DNA from 3 places in the Brevundimonas sp. NPDC090276 genome. Region 1 is predicted to be linked to each of the others. Evidence: predicted binding sites of a transcription regulator. Region 1 holds the regulator's gene; each other region holds the start of a gene.
The links. Region 1 encodes LexA, which represses DNA repair genes until DNA is damaged. Its sites were predicted from a motif close to ATGTTCNCNANNTGTTCT; they were not measured.
Positions count from the first base shown of each region.

Region 2: the regulator LexA is predicted to act here: its motif matches at 1,675-1,692, upstream of dnaE (DNA polymerase III subunit alpha).
Region 3: the regulator LexA is predicted to act here: its motif matches at 2,797-2,814, upstream of recA (recombinase RecA).

Region 1 is NZ_JBIVYK010000002.1:600,242-605,299, reverse strand. Features, by position in the region: gene gltX (glutamate--tRNA ligase) at 1-30, opposite strand, end outside; gene ACIQTU_RS08725 (ComEC/Rec2 family competence protein) at 110-1,987, shown strand; gene lexA (transcriptional repressor LexA) at 1,968-2,660, opposite strand; gene ACIQTU_RS08715 (hypothetical protein) at 2,746-3,063, opposite strand; gene trpC (indole-3-glycerol phosphate synthase TrpC) at 3,070-3,861, opposite strand; gene trpD (anthranilate phosphoribosyltransferase) at 3,858-4,892, opposite strand; gene ACIQTU_RS08700 (anthranilate synthase component II) at 4,897-5,058, opposite strand, start outside.
Region 2 is NZ_JBIVYK010000002.1:356,516-361,573, reverse strand. Features, by position in the region: gene dnaE (DNA polymerase III subunit alpha) at 1-1,475, opposite strand, end outside; gene msrA (peptide-methionine (S)-S-oxide reductase MsrA) at 1,798-2,433, shown strand; gene ACIQTU_RS07515 (hypothetical protein) at 2,511-3,512, shown strand; gene ACIQTU_RS07510 (ABC transporter ATP-binding protein) at 3,515-4,231, opposite strand; gene ACIQTU_RS07505 (lipoprotein-releasing ABC transporter permease subunit) at 4,224-5,058, opposite strand, start outside.
Region 3 is NZ_JBIVYK010000001.1:775,581-780,638, forward strand. Features, by position in the region: gene alaS (alanine--tRNA ligase) at 1-488, opposite strand, end outside; gene rraA (ribonuclease E activity regulator RraA) at 621-1,103, opposite strand; gene ACIQTU_RS03710 (hypothetical protein) at 1,224-1,481, shown strand; gene recA (recombinase RecA) at 1,619-2,698, opposite strand; gene ACIQTU_RS03720 (CHAD domain-containing protein) at 2,843-4,354, opposite strand; gene ACIQTU_RS03725 (SDR family NAD(P)-dependent oxidoreductase) at 4,408-5,058, opposite strand, start outside.

The DNA of each region.
Region 1 (5,058 bases):
GGTGACGACAGTCGAGGAGGGGGAGGTCATAAACAAGGGGTCCGTTGCGGAGGCCCTTATACGCCCGCGCGCGCCAAAGCGAAGCCTTGCCTTAAGGGTTCTTGACGGGATGCGCGCCGAGGTCGCGGACCAGACGGATCGGTGGCGGTTGTGGGCCCCGATCTTCTTCGGCGGCGGATGCGCGGCCTATTTCGCGCTGAGAAGCGAGCCGGCGGCGTGGCCGCTGATGGTAGCGGCGGTGCTGACCGGCGGGGCCTGGCTGGCGGGCCGGCGGTTCGGGTTGGCGCGCCGTTGGACCTTGGCCTTGCTCATGCTGGCCTGCCTGTGCGGCGGGGCGGCGGTGGCCAAGCTACGGACCGAGGCGGTCAGCGGGCCGATTGCGCCAGCCTTGGCCGAACCGACTGTGCTCGAGGCCTGGGTCATCGATGTCGACAGTCCCGGCGAGCGCGGCGCGCGAATCGTCGTGGCACCGGTGCGGATCAGAGGGCTGGCGCCCGAGGCGACGCCGGTGCGGCTGCGGGCCACGGTGCCGGGCGAGCCGCCGGCGCCGGGGGTGCCCGTGCGGCTCTACGGCATCCTGAATCCGCCGCCCGCGCCAGCCAGCCCGGGGGCCTATGACTTCGGCCGCAACGCCTATTTTCAGGGGATGGGCGGTACGCTGTTCGCCTTGGGCCAGACACGACCGACGGTTCTGCCCGAGCCGCCGTGGCGGGTGCGGCTGGCGATGAAGATCAATGCGGCGCGCTACGCCTTGGCGCAGCGGATCGTGGCGCGGCTGGGCGAGCGGACCGGCGGGATCGCCGCCGCCATGACCACGGGGCACGAGACCTGGATCGGGCGCGAGGATCTGGACGCCATGCGCGATTCCGGACTGGCGCATATCCTGTCGATCTCGGGCCTGCACATGGCCATCGTCGGGGGCTTTGTCTTCTTCGGGGTTCGGCTGGGCATGGCGGCCTGGCCGTGGCTGGCGCTGCGGGTGTCGGGGAAGAAGGTGGCGGCGGTCGCGGGGCTGATCGCGGTCGGGACCTATCTGATGGTGTCAGGCGCGCCGCCGCCGGCCGAGCGCGCGGCGATCACGGCCTCCATCGCCTTTGTCGCCATCCTGCTGGATCGGCAGGCTGTGACCATGCACGCCCTGGCGGTCGCGGCCTTCGCCATGCAGCATTTCAACCGCACCGCCGTCTATGGCCTGATCGCCAACCTCGGCACAGCGCCGATCGCGGACTTCATCCTGATGCCGGCGCTGGCTCTGGGGGCGGTGCTGGAGCCGTTGGGGCTGGGCGCGCCATTCCTGTGGCTGGCGGGCAAGGGCGTCGATCTGATGTTGGCCATCGGCCACTGGACGGCAGGCCTGCCGGGGGCGGTTCAGACCATTGCCATCGCCCCGGCGGCGGCTCTGCCGGTCGCCTTTCTGGGTATCCTGTTCATCTGCCTTTGGCGGGGGCGGCTGCGCTGGCTGGGCCTGCCGCTGGCGGCGGCGGTGCTGATCTGGCCGCGCCCGGCGGCGCCCGATCTGTGGATCGGCGACGGGGGGACCAATGCGGCCTGGCGTCAGGCGGAGGCGGCGGTCGTGGTGCGGCCCGGCGTGCGACAGTTCGCGGCGGACCTGTGGTCAAGGCGGCGTGGACTGAAACTGACACCAAGGCCGGAGGCGGGCTGGACCTGCAAGCGGTCCTTCTGCGCGCCGGAAACGGCCGGGTCGGGACCGATCGCCCTGTGGTGGGGCAAGAAGCCGCCGTCGGCGGAGCAATTGGACCTGATGTGCCGGTCGGCGTCGGTTGTCAGCAGCCGCGCCGAGTTGGCGTCATTGCCAGCCTCATGCGCCGGAAGGCTGGTGCTGGACGGCGTGGACTATGCGCGCGGGGGCTCGGTGGAGCTGTGGCGCGTCGGCGCGGGCTGGAAGGCGGTGTGGGCGGCTGACGTGAGGGGACAGAGGCCCTGGACGCGTCAGGCCGATCCCGACTTCAGTGATAGCGGCGGATAAGGCCGACCAGCTTGCCCTGAACCGCAACCTGATCCGAGCCGTAGATCTTGGTCTCGTAGTTGCGGTTGGCGGGCTCCAGGGCGATGGAGGCGCCCTTCTTGCGCAGGCGCTTCAGCGTCGCCTGCTCGCCTTCGACCAAGGCCACGACGATCTCGCCGGACGAGGCGTCTGCGGTCGATTTGATGATGACCATGTCGCCGTTGAGGATGCCCGCCTCGATCATCGAGTCGCCCTCGATCTCGAGCAGATAGTGTTCGCCCGCGCCCAGCATGGCTTCCGGCACCGGATAGCGGGCGGTTTCATGCTCGATGGCGTCGATGGGGGTGCCCGCCGCGATCTTGCCCATCAGGGCCAGTTCGCGGCTGTCGTTAGCCGGTTCAGCCGCTTTGGGTCGACCGCCGCCCTCGATCACGCCGGGCTTGAAGCCGGCATGGCCGCGCGGCGCGCCTGCCGTGGCCTGTTCCGGCAGCTTGGTCACTTCCAGCGCGCGGGCGCGGTGGGCCAGACGGCGGATGAAGCCGCGTTCCTCCAGCGCCGTGATCAGCCGGTGGATGCCCGACTTGGACGCCAGATCCAGCGCCTCCTTCATCTCATCGAAGGAGGGCGAGACGCCCGTTTCCTGAATCCGTTCGTGGATGAACATCAGGAGTTCGTGCTGCTTCTTGGTGAGCATGGGCGCAAGGCTTCCAGAACAAGGCGTGAACCGTTGTCGATGTTCTGTAAGTGTTCTTGCTGAATGTCAACTTAACAGCGTCGACCTACGCAGGTGGGGCGTAGCCGCCGTTTTTTAGGCGGGCCAAAAGAAGCTCATGCCACTCGTGGTCGAGGGATTCTGCGAGCAAGTCCCAGCAGGGCCAGGCAGGTGACGATTCGATCGCGTGGAGAATGGTCCAGTTGAGTCCAAACGCCGTGTCGCCATTGGCTGGCAGTAGGGACATGAGGGCCTCGATGTCTGCCGCCGACAGAGGGGCGGCTAAACGATCGAGAATCGGCGTCGCCCGTTCGATAACAGAGAAATCCACCCCGTCATGTAGCGTCGGCGTAAGCGCTAGAAGATCGTGGACGGCATTCTGCATGATCGCTCAGCTCAGTAGCGCCCGCGTAGCCGCTTCCACATCGTCCTGACGCATCAGGCTTTCACCGACGAGGATGGCCTGGGCGTGGGCGTCGGCGACGCGCTGGACGTCGTCAGGGGTGAAGATGCCGCTTTCGGCCACCAGCAGGGCTTTCACCGGGCTCAGCATGGACAGGCGCTCGGTGGCGTCGAGGTCAACCTCGAAGGTGCGAAGGCTGCGGTTGTTGACGCCGACGAGGTCGCCGCCGAGCGCGCAGGCGCGGGCCATTTCGGCCTCGTCGTGGGTCTCGATCAGGGCGTCCATGCCGAAGCGCTCGGCCTCGGCCAGCAGGTCGGCGGCCAGGGCGTTATCGACCATGGCCAGGATGATCAGGATGCAGTCGGCGCCCAGGGCGCGGCTTTCGGCCACCTGCCAGGGATCGACCAGGAAGTCCTTGCGCAGGCAGGGCAGGGCGACCGCGTCGCGGGCGGCGGCCAGGAAGGCGTCGTCGCCCTGGAAGCTGGGGCCGTCGGTCAGCACCGACAGGCAGGTCGCGCCGCCGCGCTCATAGGCCTTGGCCAGCGCGGGCGGGTCGAAGTCGGCGCGGATCAGGCCCTTGGACGGGCTGGCCTTCTTGATCTCGGCGATCAGGGCGGGGCGGCCGGTTTCTTCGGCGACCCGTTCCAGAGCGGCGCGGAAGCCGCGCGGGGCCGAGGCCTGGGCGGCGAGTGCCTCGATGGCGTCCTGAGAGGTCGCAAGCTTGCGGGCGGCTACGTCGTCGCGCTTGTAGGCGGCGATCTTCGCCAGAACGTCGGTCATGCGGCCTCAGGGTCGATGGGGGTGTTGGTGACGCGCACCAGGGTTTCCAGCGCGCGGGCGGCGCGACCGTCGTCGATGACGGCGGCGGCCAGTTTGGCGCCTTCGCGCAGGTCGGCGGCGCGGTCGGCCACGACCAGGGCGGCGGCGGCGTTCAGCACGACGATGTCGCGATAGGGGCCGGGTTCACCCGCCAGCAGGGCCTTCAGGGCCGCCGCATTATACTCGGCGTCGCCGCCGCGCAGGTCGTCCAGCGTCGCCAGAGGCAGACCGGCGTCGGCTGGGGTGACGGTAAAGCGGCGGACGACGCCGTCCTTCCATTCGGCCACCTCGGTCGGGCCGGTCGTGGTCAGCTCGTCCAGACCCTGACCGTGAACGGTCCAGGCGCGGCGGGCGCCGAGACGGCCCAGAACCTCGGCCAGAGGCCCTAGCAGGGCGGGATCATAGACGCCCATGACCTGACGGTTCGCGTGCGCCGGATTACAAAGCGGCCCCAGAAGGTTGAAAACCGTGCGGAAACCGATCTCGGACCGCACCGGGCCGACGTGGCGCATGGCCCCGTGGTAGGTGGGGGCGAACAGGAAGGCGATGCCGGCCTGATCCAGGGCGCGAGCCTGTTGCGGGATGGTGGCGTCGAGGTTGACGCCCAACGCCGCCAGGACGTCGGACGAGCCGGATTTTGAGCTGATGGCGCGGTTGCCGTGCTTGGCGACCTTGAGCCCCGCGCCCGCCAGGACGAAGGCGGCGGCTGTCGAGACATTATAGGTGTGCTGGCCGTCGCCGCCGGTGCCGCAGGTGTCGATCACCTCGTCGAAGGGGTGGTCCAGCGACAGGGCCGCGTCGCGCATGGCGGTGGCGAAGGCGACGATCTCGTCCACCGTCTCGCCGCGGATGCGCAGGGCGGTGACGGCGGCGGCGACCTGTGAGGGGGTCGGTTCGCCGCGCAGACAGGCGGAGAAGAAGGCGTGGGCTTCTTCCGACGTCAGGACGCGCCCGTCCACCAGCTTGCCCAGCAGAGGCTTGAAACCGTCCATGGCGTCAGACCGTACTCAGACGCTTGACGCCCGCCAGATCGAGGAAGTTGGCGATCATGTCGTGGCCGTGCTCGGTGGCGATGGATTCCGGGTGGAACTGCACGCCGTGGATCGGCCGGGTGCGGTGGGCCAGGCCCATGATCTCGCCGTCGGCGGTCCAGGCGGT
Region 2 (5,058 bases), 240 kb from region 1:
TCGCGCGCCTCCTTCAGGCGCGGCTCCAGGTCGATGGCCTGGGCCAGGGTCACCGGGTTGGCCGGGTTGTTCGGCACCATCTTGCAGAGCCGGTCCACCTGGCCCAGCGGCATCTGCAGCACCCGGCCGACGTCGCGCAGCACGGCCCGCGCCTGCAGCGTGCCGAAGGTGATGATCTGGGCCACCCGGTCCTTGCCGTAGTGATCCTGCACATAGTCGATCACCTCTTCCCGCCGCTCCTGGCAGAAGTCGATGTCGAAGTCGGGCATGGAGACCCGTTCGGGGTTCAAGAAGCGCTCGAACAGCAGGCCGAACCGCAGCGGGTCCAGATCGGTGATGGTCAACGACCAGGCCACCAGCGAACCGGCGCCGGAGCCCCGGCCCGGCCCCACCGGGATGCCGTGCACCTTGGCCCACTTGATGAAGTCCGAAACGATCAGGAAGTAGCCGGGGAACCCCATCTGCTGGATGATCCCCACCTCCCATTCGAGGCGGGCCCAGTAGTCTTCCTCAGGCGCATAAGCCTTGTTCTTCTCCAGCCGGAGCTTCAGCCCCTCGCGCGCCTGGTGCGCCAGTTCGTCAGCCTCAGAGCGTCCGGCCCCGGTGTCGAAGCGCGGCAGAATCGGCGCGCGGGTCTGAACCAGGAAGGCGCAGCGGCGGGCGATGTCGATGGTGTTGTCGCAGGCTTCGGGCAGGTCCGCGAACAGGGTCCGCATGGCCTCGGCGGTCTTGAACCAGTGCTCCCCGGTGATGCGGCGCCGATCCTCCTGACCGGTGAAGGCGCCGTCGGAGATGCACAGCAGCGCGTCGTGCGACTTCGCCTGAGCCGCCTTGGCGTAATAGACGTCATTGGTGGCGACCAGAGGCACGTCGTTAGCGTAGGCCCATTCGACCAGGCCCTTCTCCGCCGCAGGCTCCTGCGGCAGACCGTGGCGTTGCAATTCGACATAGAAACGGTCACCGAAAACGCGTTTCATCTCTGCAAGAGAAGATAGCGCATCTTCGCGCTTGTTCTGGACGAACAGGGGGTCGATCGGGCCGTCGGGACCGCCCGACAGCAGAATCAGCCCCTCGGACTTATCCACAACCTGCGCCCAGGGGACGCCGGGCTCCGACATCTCGCCCGCGTCGAGGTAAGCGGCGGACGACAGGGCGCACAGGTTGAGCCAGCCCTGCTCGTTCTGGACCAGCAGCACCACGGTCGGGGTCTTGGCCCAGCGTTCGGCGACCTGGCCGCCGATGCCGAGCACCGGCAGGGCGCAGGCGACGATGGGCTGAACGCCCGCGTCCTTGGTGTTCTGACTGAACTCCAGCGCGCCGAACAGGTTGGCGCGGTCAGCGACGGCGACGGCGGGCATTCCCGCGTCCGCAGCCATCTTGCCGATCTTGCCGGCCTTGATCGCCCCTTCCAGCAAGGAATAGGCGCTGCGGACCCGCAGATGGACAAAGCCCTGACTGTTCGTCGTTTCCGCCAACACAAACTCCGCTGATCCCGCCCGTCGGGACCTCTCATATCCGACCGCCGCGCGGCCGGATTGTGATCATGCAGGGAGTCGATGCGGCGATCACGCCACCAGGAAAGACGCCTGCCAGATCATCCAGACGAAGCCGCCGCACGACGCAAGCGACAGCATATCCCTCACCCAACGCGACATCGGTTTATCCCCAGCTCCGTTGTTCCTGAAATGTTCTATATTCCTGCTTTGTTCTCATTGCAAGCGCGGAACACAACTGCCGCGCTCGCGCGTCGTCCTCGCCTTCCCCACCTTGGTGAAGCATTGAACGGGAGAGCCTCCCATGTCGTCGCGTGTCGTCCTGCTGATCGCCATAGCCCTGACGGCGGCCTGCTCGCCCGCGGAAACGCCGGTTGAGGCCGCGTCGCCGGAGCGGCCGCCGCCCGGCTTTCAGACAGCGATCTTCGCGGGCGGCTGCTTCTGGACCGAGGAAAAGGCCTTCGACGGCCTGCCCGGCGTACGCTCCGCAGTGTCGGGCTTCGTCGGCGGCACGGCGCCCAATCCGACCTATGAACAGGTCGTGCGCGGCGGCACCGGCTATCGCGAGGCTGTGCTGGTGACATTTGACCCGGCCGTGGTCAGCTACCGCACTCTGGTCGACCGCTTCTGGCGCACCATCGACCCGACTGATCAGACTGGACAGGTCTGTGATCAGGGTCCGTCCTACGTCACGGCGGTCTATGCGACCGACGCCCAGACGGCCACGGCTCAGGCCTCCCGCACGGCCGCGCGGACCGCGCTAGGCGCCAAGGGGGCCGGTTTCCTTACTCCCGTCTATCCCGCCATGCGGTTCTGGCCCGCCGCCCCCGAGCATCAGGACTTCGCCCGTCGGCACCCGGCACAATACGAAGCCTACCGCATCGGCTGCGGCCGCAGCGCGAGGCTGCGCACCCTGTGGGGCGCCGCCGCCGCTGGCTGAACTGCCCCGCCGGCCCAGAGCCCGCTCGCCACAGCCTGTGTCTGGCGGCGAAAGGCAAAGCTCGTCATGGTTGGGCCATGACTGCTGATCGCCCCGGCCTGAGTCCCCTGCCCGTTCCGCCGAAAGAACCGCCGGCCTATCGTGTCTTCGCGACGGCGGTTGCCTGCGGCTTGGTCTATGCCTTGGGCATCTATGGATGGACCCGGCTGAATGCGCCCGATTCAGGAATGTTGCTGATCGGCTTCTTGCTGGGCGCGCCAATCGCGGCCTGCATCCTCGCCGTCGCGGTGTCGGACCCCAACGGGATCAAGGGTAGCGGCTCTCACGCCAGCATTTCAGCCCTGACCGTCACGGTCATGCTGGTCTGCGCCGGCGTAGTTCTTCGCGAGGGCTCGGTCTGTCTGGTGATGGCGGCGCCCATCTTTTACGGTTCGGGCATTCTGGGCGGGGTGATTGCCGGAGGCGTCATGAAGAGCCGTCCGGGTCGCGTGGCCTGCCTCGCTCTGCTGGCCGTGCCGCTGATCGGCGTCCCGGTCGAAGCTGATCGCCCGCCACAAGCCCAGACTCGTGAGGTCGTCAGTCGCATCCATATCGACGCCGCGCCTCAGGTCGTCTGGAACAACCTGACCGACATCCGCGCCATCAAGGACCGCGAGCACCGCTGGAACTTCAGCCACGACCTGGTCGGCATTCCTAGACCGCAGGACGCGCGGATGGCCGGCGTCGGCGTCGGCGCGGTGCGGCATCTGCAATGGGCGCGGGGCGTTCGCTTCGAGGAACACATCACCGAATGGACGCCTGAGCGCGCCCTGGCCTGGACCTTCCACGTCGGCCCTGACGCCTCGCGCCTCATCCTCGATGAACACCTGACCGTCGACAGCGACTATCTGCGACTGGAGGAAGGCCGCTATCGCATCGAGGCCACGGCGGGCGGCGGTTCAGACCTGATCCTGACCACCCGTTACTGGATCCGCACGCCGATGAACGACTATGCGGCATGGTGGGGCGGCGTCTTCCTCGGCGACTTCCATCGCAACGTCCTCGGCGTGATCAAGAACCGCGCCGAGGCTGTCGCCTGACCTCAGTAGGTCTGGGCCTCGGCCGCACGCTCTTCCAGATGACCGTCTTTCAGGGCGAAGACGCGGTCCATGTGACCGGCCAGCTCCATGTTGTGGGTGGCGATCAGGGCGGCGACGCCCGTGGTCTTGGCCAGTTCGCGCAGGGCCTCGAACACGGCATGGCTGTTTGCGGGGTCGAGGTTGCCGGTCGGTTCGTCGGCCAGCAGCAGGCGCGGGTTGTTGGCCAGAGAACGGGCGATGGCGACGCGCTGCTGCTCGCCGCCCGACAACTGGGCCGGCTGATGGGTGAAACGCTCGCCCAGACCCAGGCTGGTCAACAGGGCCTCGGCCCGGCGGCGCGCCTCGGCCTCGGAATGGCCGGCGATGCGCATTGGCAGGGCGACATTATCCCGCGCATCAAATTCCGGCAGCAGATGGTGGAATTGATAGACGAATCCAATCCGCGACAGGCGCAGACGCGTGCGCGCCCGCTCGTCCAGACCGCCGACGTCCTCGCCGTCGATCATGACCTGACCGCTGGTCGGCCGCTCCAGCAGACCGGCGGCATGAAGCAGCGACGACTTGCCCGAGCCGGACGGCCCGATCAGGCCGACGACCTCGCCCGGCATGATGTCCAGATCAACGCCCTTCAGCACCGTCAGCCCGCCGGAAGCGGTCGGATAGGTGCGGATGATGCCGCGCAGGCTGAGCGTCGGCGTCTTGTTCAGCGGACTATTCAAAGCGCAGTGCCTCCACCGGGTCGATCCGCGACGCGTTCCACGACGGCGGCAGGCTGGCGAGGCAGCTCATGAAGAAGGAGAAGAGCGCCACCCAGGTCACGTCCCACGGATCGACCAGGGCCGGGATGGCGTCCAACATATAGACGTCGGCGTTGAACAGCTGGACCCCGGTGATGCCTTCGATGAAGTGCTGGATCGCGCCGATGTTCAGGCAGAACAGCAGGCCCAACACCAGACCGGCGATGGTCCCGCCGATGCCGATGGCCGCGCCCGACACGAAGAAGATGCGCAGGATCGAGGACGGGCTGGCCCCCACAGTGCGCAGGATGGCGATGTCGCGGGTCTTGTTCTTCACCAGCATGACGATGCCGCTGATGATGTTCATGGCGGCGATGGCGACGACCAAACCCAGGATGATGCTCATGGCCACGCGCTCGACCTTCAGCGCGCCCCAGAAGGCGGCCAGACGGACACGCCAATCGGTGACGATGCTGCCGGGCCCGGCGGCCTGCTGCACCGGGTTCAACAGGGTTTCGACCTGATCGGGTTCAGCGACCTTCATCTCGATCACGTCCCAGACCCCCTCCTTGCCGAAGAAGAGCTGGGCCTGTTCCAGAGGCATGAAGATGAAGGCGCGGTCGTAGTCGGCCGTGCCGGAACTGAAGATGCCGCCGACGCGGTAGGTCTTTTCCAGACCACCGAGGTTGCCGAAGGCGCTGTCGGCGCCGGTCGGCGAATAGATGGAGAGGGCGCTGCCGACGCTCAGCCCCATCTGGTCAGCCAGGGCCTTGCCGATCAGGATGTTGTCGCCGCCGTATTCGCCGCGC
Region 3 (5,058 bases), on a different contig from region 1:
ATGGCCCAGAAGTTGTCGGCGGTGGGGATGCGGATGATCTTCTCGTCGGCGAAGCCGGTGACCTTCTTCCAGATGTCGAAGGCTTCGTCGTCGGTGTGATAGACGGTGACCAGCAGGCGGGCGGGATCAAGGCCGAACTCCTTGGTCAGCAGCCCCCAGGCGCTCTCGATGGCGTGATCCTTGAAGTAGTCGCCGAACGAGAAGTTGCCCAGCATTTCAAAGAAGGTGTGGTGACGCGCGGTGTAGCCGACGTTGTCCAGGTCGTTGTGCTTGCCGCCGGCGCGGACGCACTTCTGCGAGCTGGTGGCGCGCTTGTAGGGCGGGGTCGCGGCGCCCGTGAAATAGTCCTTGAACGGCACCATGCCCGCGTTGACGAACAGCAGGGTCGGGTCGTTCTGCGGCACCAGCGGAGCCGACTGCACCTTCTCGTGGCCGTCGGCCGCGAAGTAGTCGAGGAAGGTGGAGCGGATCTGTTTCAGGCTGGTCATGGCGTATCGCTCTAAGGAATTCGGGCGCGCGGGGAGAATATCGGAACGGGCGTCATATAGGGATTTTGCGCCGAACGCATCACTCGCGCGTGATCGTGCGCGCCGGGGCGTGCTTTTCCGGCCGGGCGGGCTCTAATCGTGCAGGCGGTGCGGCGCGACGATGACGCCGTCCTCGTCGGCGTAGAGCCAGTCGCCGGGGGTGAAGATGACGCCGCCGAAGGCGGTGGGGATGTCGATCTCGCCGACGGCGTCGCGGTCGGCGCGCAGGGGGATGGTCCCGACGGCCTTTATGCCCACCGGCATGGCGTTGATGACTCCGCTGTCGCGGATCGCGCCGTGGACCACGATCCCGGCCCAGCCGTTGTCGATCGCCAGCGTCGCCAGATTGTCGCCGACCAGGGCGCGCTTGAGCGAGCCCCCGCCATTGACCACCAGCACCGCGCCGTGACCCGGCCGCTCCAGCGCCTGACGGACCAGGGCGTTGTCGTCCAGCACGCTGAGGGTGCGGATGGGGCCGTGGAAGGCTGCGACCCGACCGAAGCTGCGGAATGGGATCTGGCAGACCTTCACCTTTTCGGGATGGGCGTCGCAGAGATCGGCGGTGGCGGTGGTCATGGGGGTGGGTCCGTTTGACGCAACTCAGGGGTGTAAAAGAGCGGGTGGAGACTCAAGAATCGTCGTTATGTAAGTGGGCCTGGGGGGCCCTTCAGGCGTGATATCTCGAGGAGATCTGGCATGCGTAAAATAGTCAAACTTGCGGCTGCGAGCCTTCTGGTCACCCTGGCGGCGTCGCCGGCGATGGCGCTCAAGGCGCCGCTCTATGTCTATGCCTATACCTACTATACCGACGCGTCGAAAACGACGGTTGCAGGCTATTCCAGTGATATTTGCTGGGAGTTTGAAGGCCGCGTGTGGGTGCAGACCTTCCAGCACCAGACACCCTACTATGATGCCCAGATAAGCCATGAGTGCCGGGTCGGCGGACCGCTGTAGGGCTTCTCCGAAGTCCTGGCTTCAGACAAAAAAGAGGCCCGCCCGAGATGCTCGGGCGGGCCGGTCTCCGTCCGACCGACCCGCGGGGTCGGTAGGCGGGTCGCGGGTCGACGGACGGAAGCTCTAGAAGAGGGGGATCAGCCCTCCATATCCTGACCTTCGTCGGGCTCGGGCGCGCCCAGCATGTCGTCGGCGATCTTGGACGTGGACTGGCGCACGGCCTTCTCGATGGCGAGGGCCATGTCGGGATTGTTCTTGAGGAACTCCTTGGCGTTCTCGCGGCCCTGACCGATGCGGGTGGAGTCGTAGGAGAACCAGGACCCCGCCTTCTCGATCACATTGGCCTTGACCCCCAGATCGATGATCTCGCCGATCTTGGAGATGCCTTCGCCGTACATGATGTCGAAGATGACCTCGCGGAACGGCGGGGCGACCTTGTTCTTGACCACCTTGACGCGGGTGGTGTTGCCGACGACCTCGTCGCGGTTCTTGATCGCGCCGGTGCGGCGGATGTCGAGGCGGACCGAGGCGTAGAATTTCAGCGCATTGCCGCCCGTCGTCGTTTCCGGCGAGCCGTACATGACGCCGATCTTGTGGCGGATCTGGTTGATGAAGAGGACGATGCACTTCGACTTGGAGATCGAGGCCGTCAGCTTGCGCAGGGCTTGCGACATCAGACGGGCCTGCAGGCCGGGCAGGCTGTCGCCCATCTCGCCTTCGATTTCAGCGCGGGGCGTCAGGGCGGCGACGGAGTCGACCACCACGATGTCCACGGCGCCCGAGCGCACCAGGGTGTCGACGATCTCCAGCGCCTGTTCGCCGGCGTCGGGCTGCGACACCAGCAGGTCGTCGAGGTTGACGCCCAGCTTCTGGGCGTAGACCGGATCGAGCGCGTGCTCGGCGTCGACGAAGGCGGCCACGCCGCCCTTCTTCTGGACCTCGGCCACGGTGTGCAGGGCCAGGGTGGTCTTGCCCGAGGATTCAGGGCCGAACACCTCGATGACCCGCCCGACCGGCAGACCGCCGATGCCGAGCGCCATGTCCAGTCCGAGCGAACCGGTCGAGACGCTCTCGATTTCGTTCACCTGCCCGGCCTTGCCGAGCTTCATCACCGAGCCCTTGCCGAAAGCGCGATCGATTTGCGCGATCGCCGCCTCCAGAGCGCGTTGCTTTTCGCCGTCTTCTTTACCCACGAGCTTCAATGCCGCCTGTGCCATTGGTTTTCTCTCCCTTGCCATGATTCCATTCTGGGCTTTGGGAGAGACCCGCCAGGACCCGCTCCCTCTGTGAAACGGACTATGTGCATGGTTTGTTCTGGTTCACAAGATGTTCTCATTTGGGGCGTGAGAACAAAATGCGATCTACGACCGTTTCTGACGTGACTTACGCCCGGTCCAGAAGGGGCGTGCGTCGTGGAAACGCCCGCAGGCCTTGACTGCGGCGGTCAACAACGCGGCCTCGTCGCGCTCACGTCGGCCGATGACACGCCCGACGGCGAAGGCGATGTCGGCGTCGTCCAGAGCGGCCTCGCCGGGGATCCGGTCGCGCGCCACGGCCAGATCGTTCAGTTCGCCGAGCCTGTCCTGCAGCCGTTCCAGAGATTTCAGATAGCGGGCGCGGCGGCGAGCGGCGGGAAACAGGTCGGCGAAGAACTCGGCGGCGTAGCGCAGACGCTTGGCGCGGATGCGCAGGTGGTGGCGGGCCTCGGCGTCCAGTTCGGCCAGGTCACGAGCGCGATGTTCGACCTGACGGTGCAGCCGGCTCAGGGCCTCGACGGCGAAGGGGGCTAGGGGTCCGTCGGGCAGGGCGGCCGCCTCGATCCAGGCGGTCGTCTCCAGCATCAGCAGGGCGTAGCGCGGCGAGGCGATGGCCGCCAACACACGGTCATAGGCCTGTCCCCGCGCGGTCAGCAGATGACGCCCCAGCGGCGCAAGGCCCGGCGACGGGGCCGCCAGCGCCGTCGGATGAAAGACGTCGCGGATGAAGACGTCCAGATCACGGGCGGCGTCGGCCTCGCGCGCCAGCCATTTCAGTTCGGTCTCGACGCGTTCACGCTCAGGCTCGGCCAGCAGGGGCTTGAAGGCGCCGACGGCGGCGCGCAGGCGGCGCAGGCCCACCCGCATCTGATGCACGGCCTCGGGGCGGCGCACGACCCGCAACAGTTCGGCGTTGGCCGAAACCTGGGACAGACAGGCCATGGCGATGCGCCGAAAGGCCGTCGCCGTCGTCGCGTCGGGCGACAGGGGCGTGGCGACGGCGCGGCGGGGAGCGCGGCTCTCGCCGTCGGCCAGCCGCCAGCCGCGCTCGGCCTTGCTCTCGAACACCGGGACGATGGCCAGGTCACGCGCCAGCCTCCGGGCGAGGCTGAACAGGGCGGCGGGTTCGCCTGCCTTCAACTCGAGCTCCAGTTCGTAGATGGGCTCACGTTTCTCGCCCGCCGAAAGGTCGCCTGCGTCGAAGGCGACCTCGATCCGGGCACCCGCCCAGTCGACCATGCGGATGCGGCGCACGACGGTTGTGGCGAAGCGAGGCGACAGGTCGCCGCGGCGGCCCCTCAGCAACCTGTGCGCGGGCGTGGTCTTGAGCGCGGCGAGGTCCAGCGCCTCTGTGGGGACAGGAACCTCCCATTCGTCGCGGGCGGTCTGGCCGGGGGCGGTCTGGCGCTTCAGGGTCTGGACGAAGCCGTCGGGCGTCGTCCGCACCCGCAGGCCGCATCCGGCCGCGCGCAGGACGCCGTCGGGGGTGTCGAAATAGACCGAGCGCAGGGATTGGCTGGTCTGGGGGCCTTGCAGCGCCGGGTGTCCCGACAGGCGCACGACCGCGCCTGGTCCGAGGCGGAACTTCAGCTCGGTTTCGGTTGCGGGCGAAGCCATGCCGTCATTCTAGGCCCCTCGCCGTCATCCCGGAAGCGGCGAAGCTGGAGTCCTCAGTCCCGCGCCACCTGGAAGCCCGCAAACGACTGGCTGACCGGCATCAGCTCCAGGGCGTTGACGTTCAGGTGGGGCGGCAGGGTCGCGACCCAGAACAGGGTCTCGGCGATGTCCTCGCCCGTCATCGGCCGGGCGCCGTCATAGAGGGCGTCCGACGCCGCCTGATCGCCGCTGGTGCGGACCAGGGTGAACTCGGTCTCGGTCATGCCGGGCTCGATGGAGGTGACGCGCACGCCCGTGCCGTGCAGGTCCGACCGCAGGCCCAGCGAGAACTGGCGCACGAAGGCCTTGGTGCCGCCATAGGCGTTGCCGCCCTTGTAGGGATAGGTGGCGGCCACCGAACTGATGTTCAGAATGGCGCCCTTGCGCGCGATCAGGCGCGGCAGCAGACGGCGCGTGATGGTCACCAGGCCGGTGATGTTGGTGTCGATCATCTGACGCCACTGGTCCAGATCGGCGTCCTGGGCGGCGGCGGTCCCCAGGGCGAGCCCGGCGTTGTTGATCAGGACGTCGATGTCGCCAAAGCCTTCGGGCAGGGCGTCCAGCGCGGCGTCGATGGCGGCCTCGTCGCGGATGTCGAAGACGAGGGGATGGACCACGTCCGCGCCCAGTTCGGCGACCAGTTCGTCCAGACGCTCGGCGCGGCG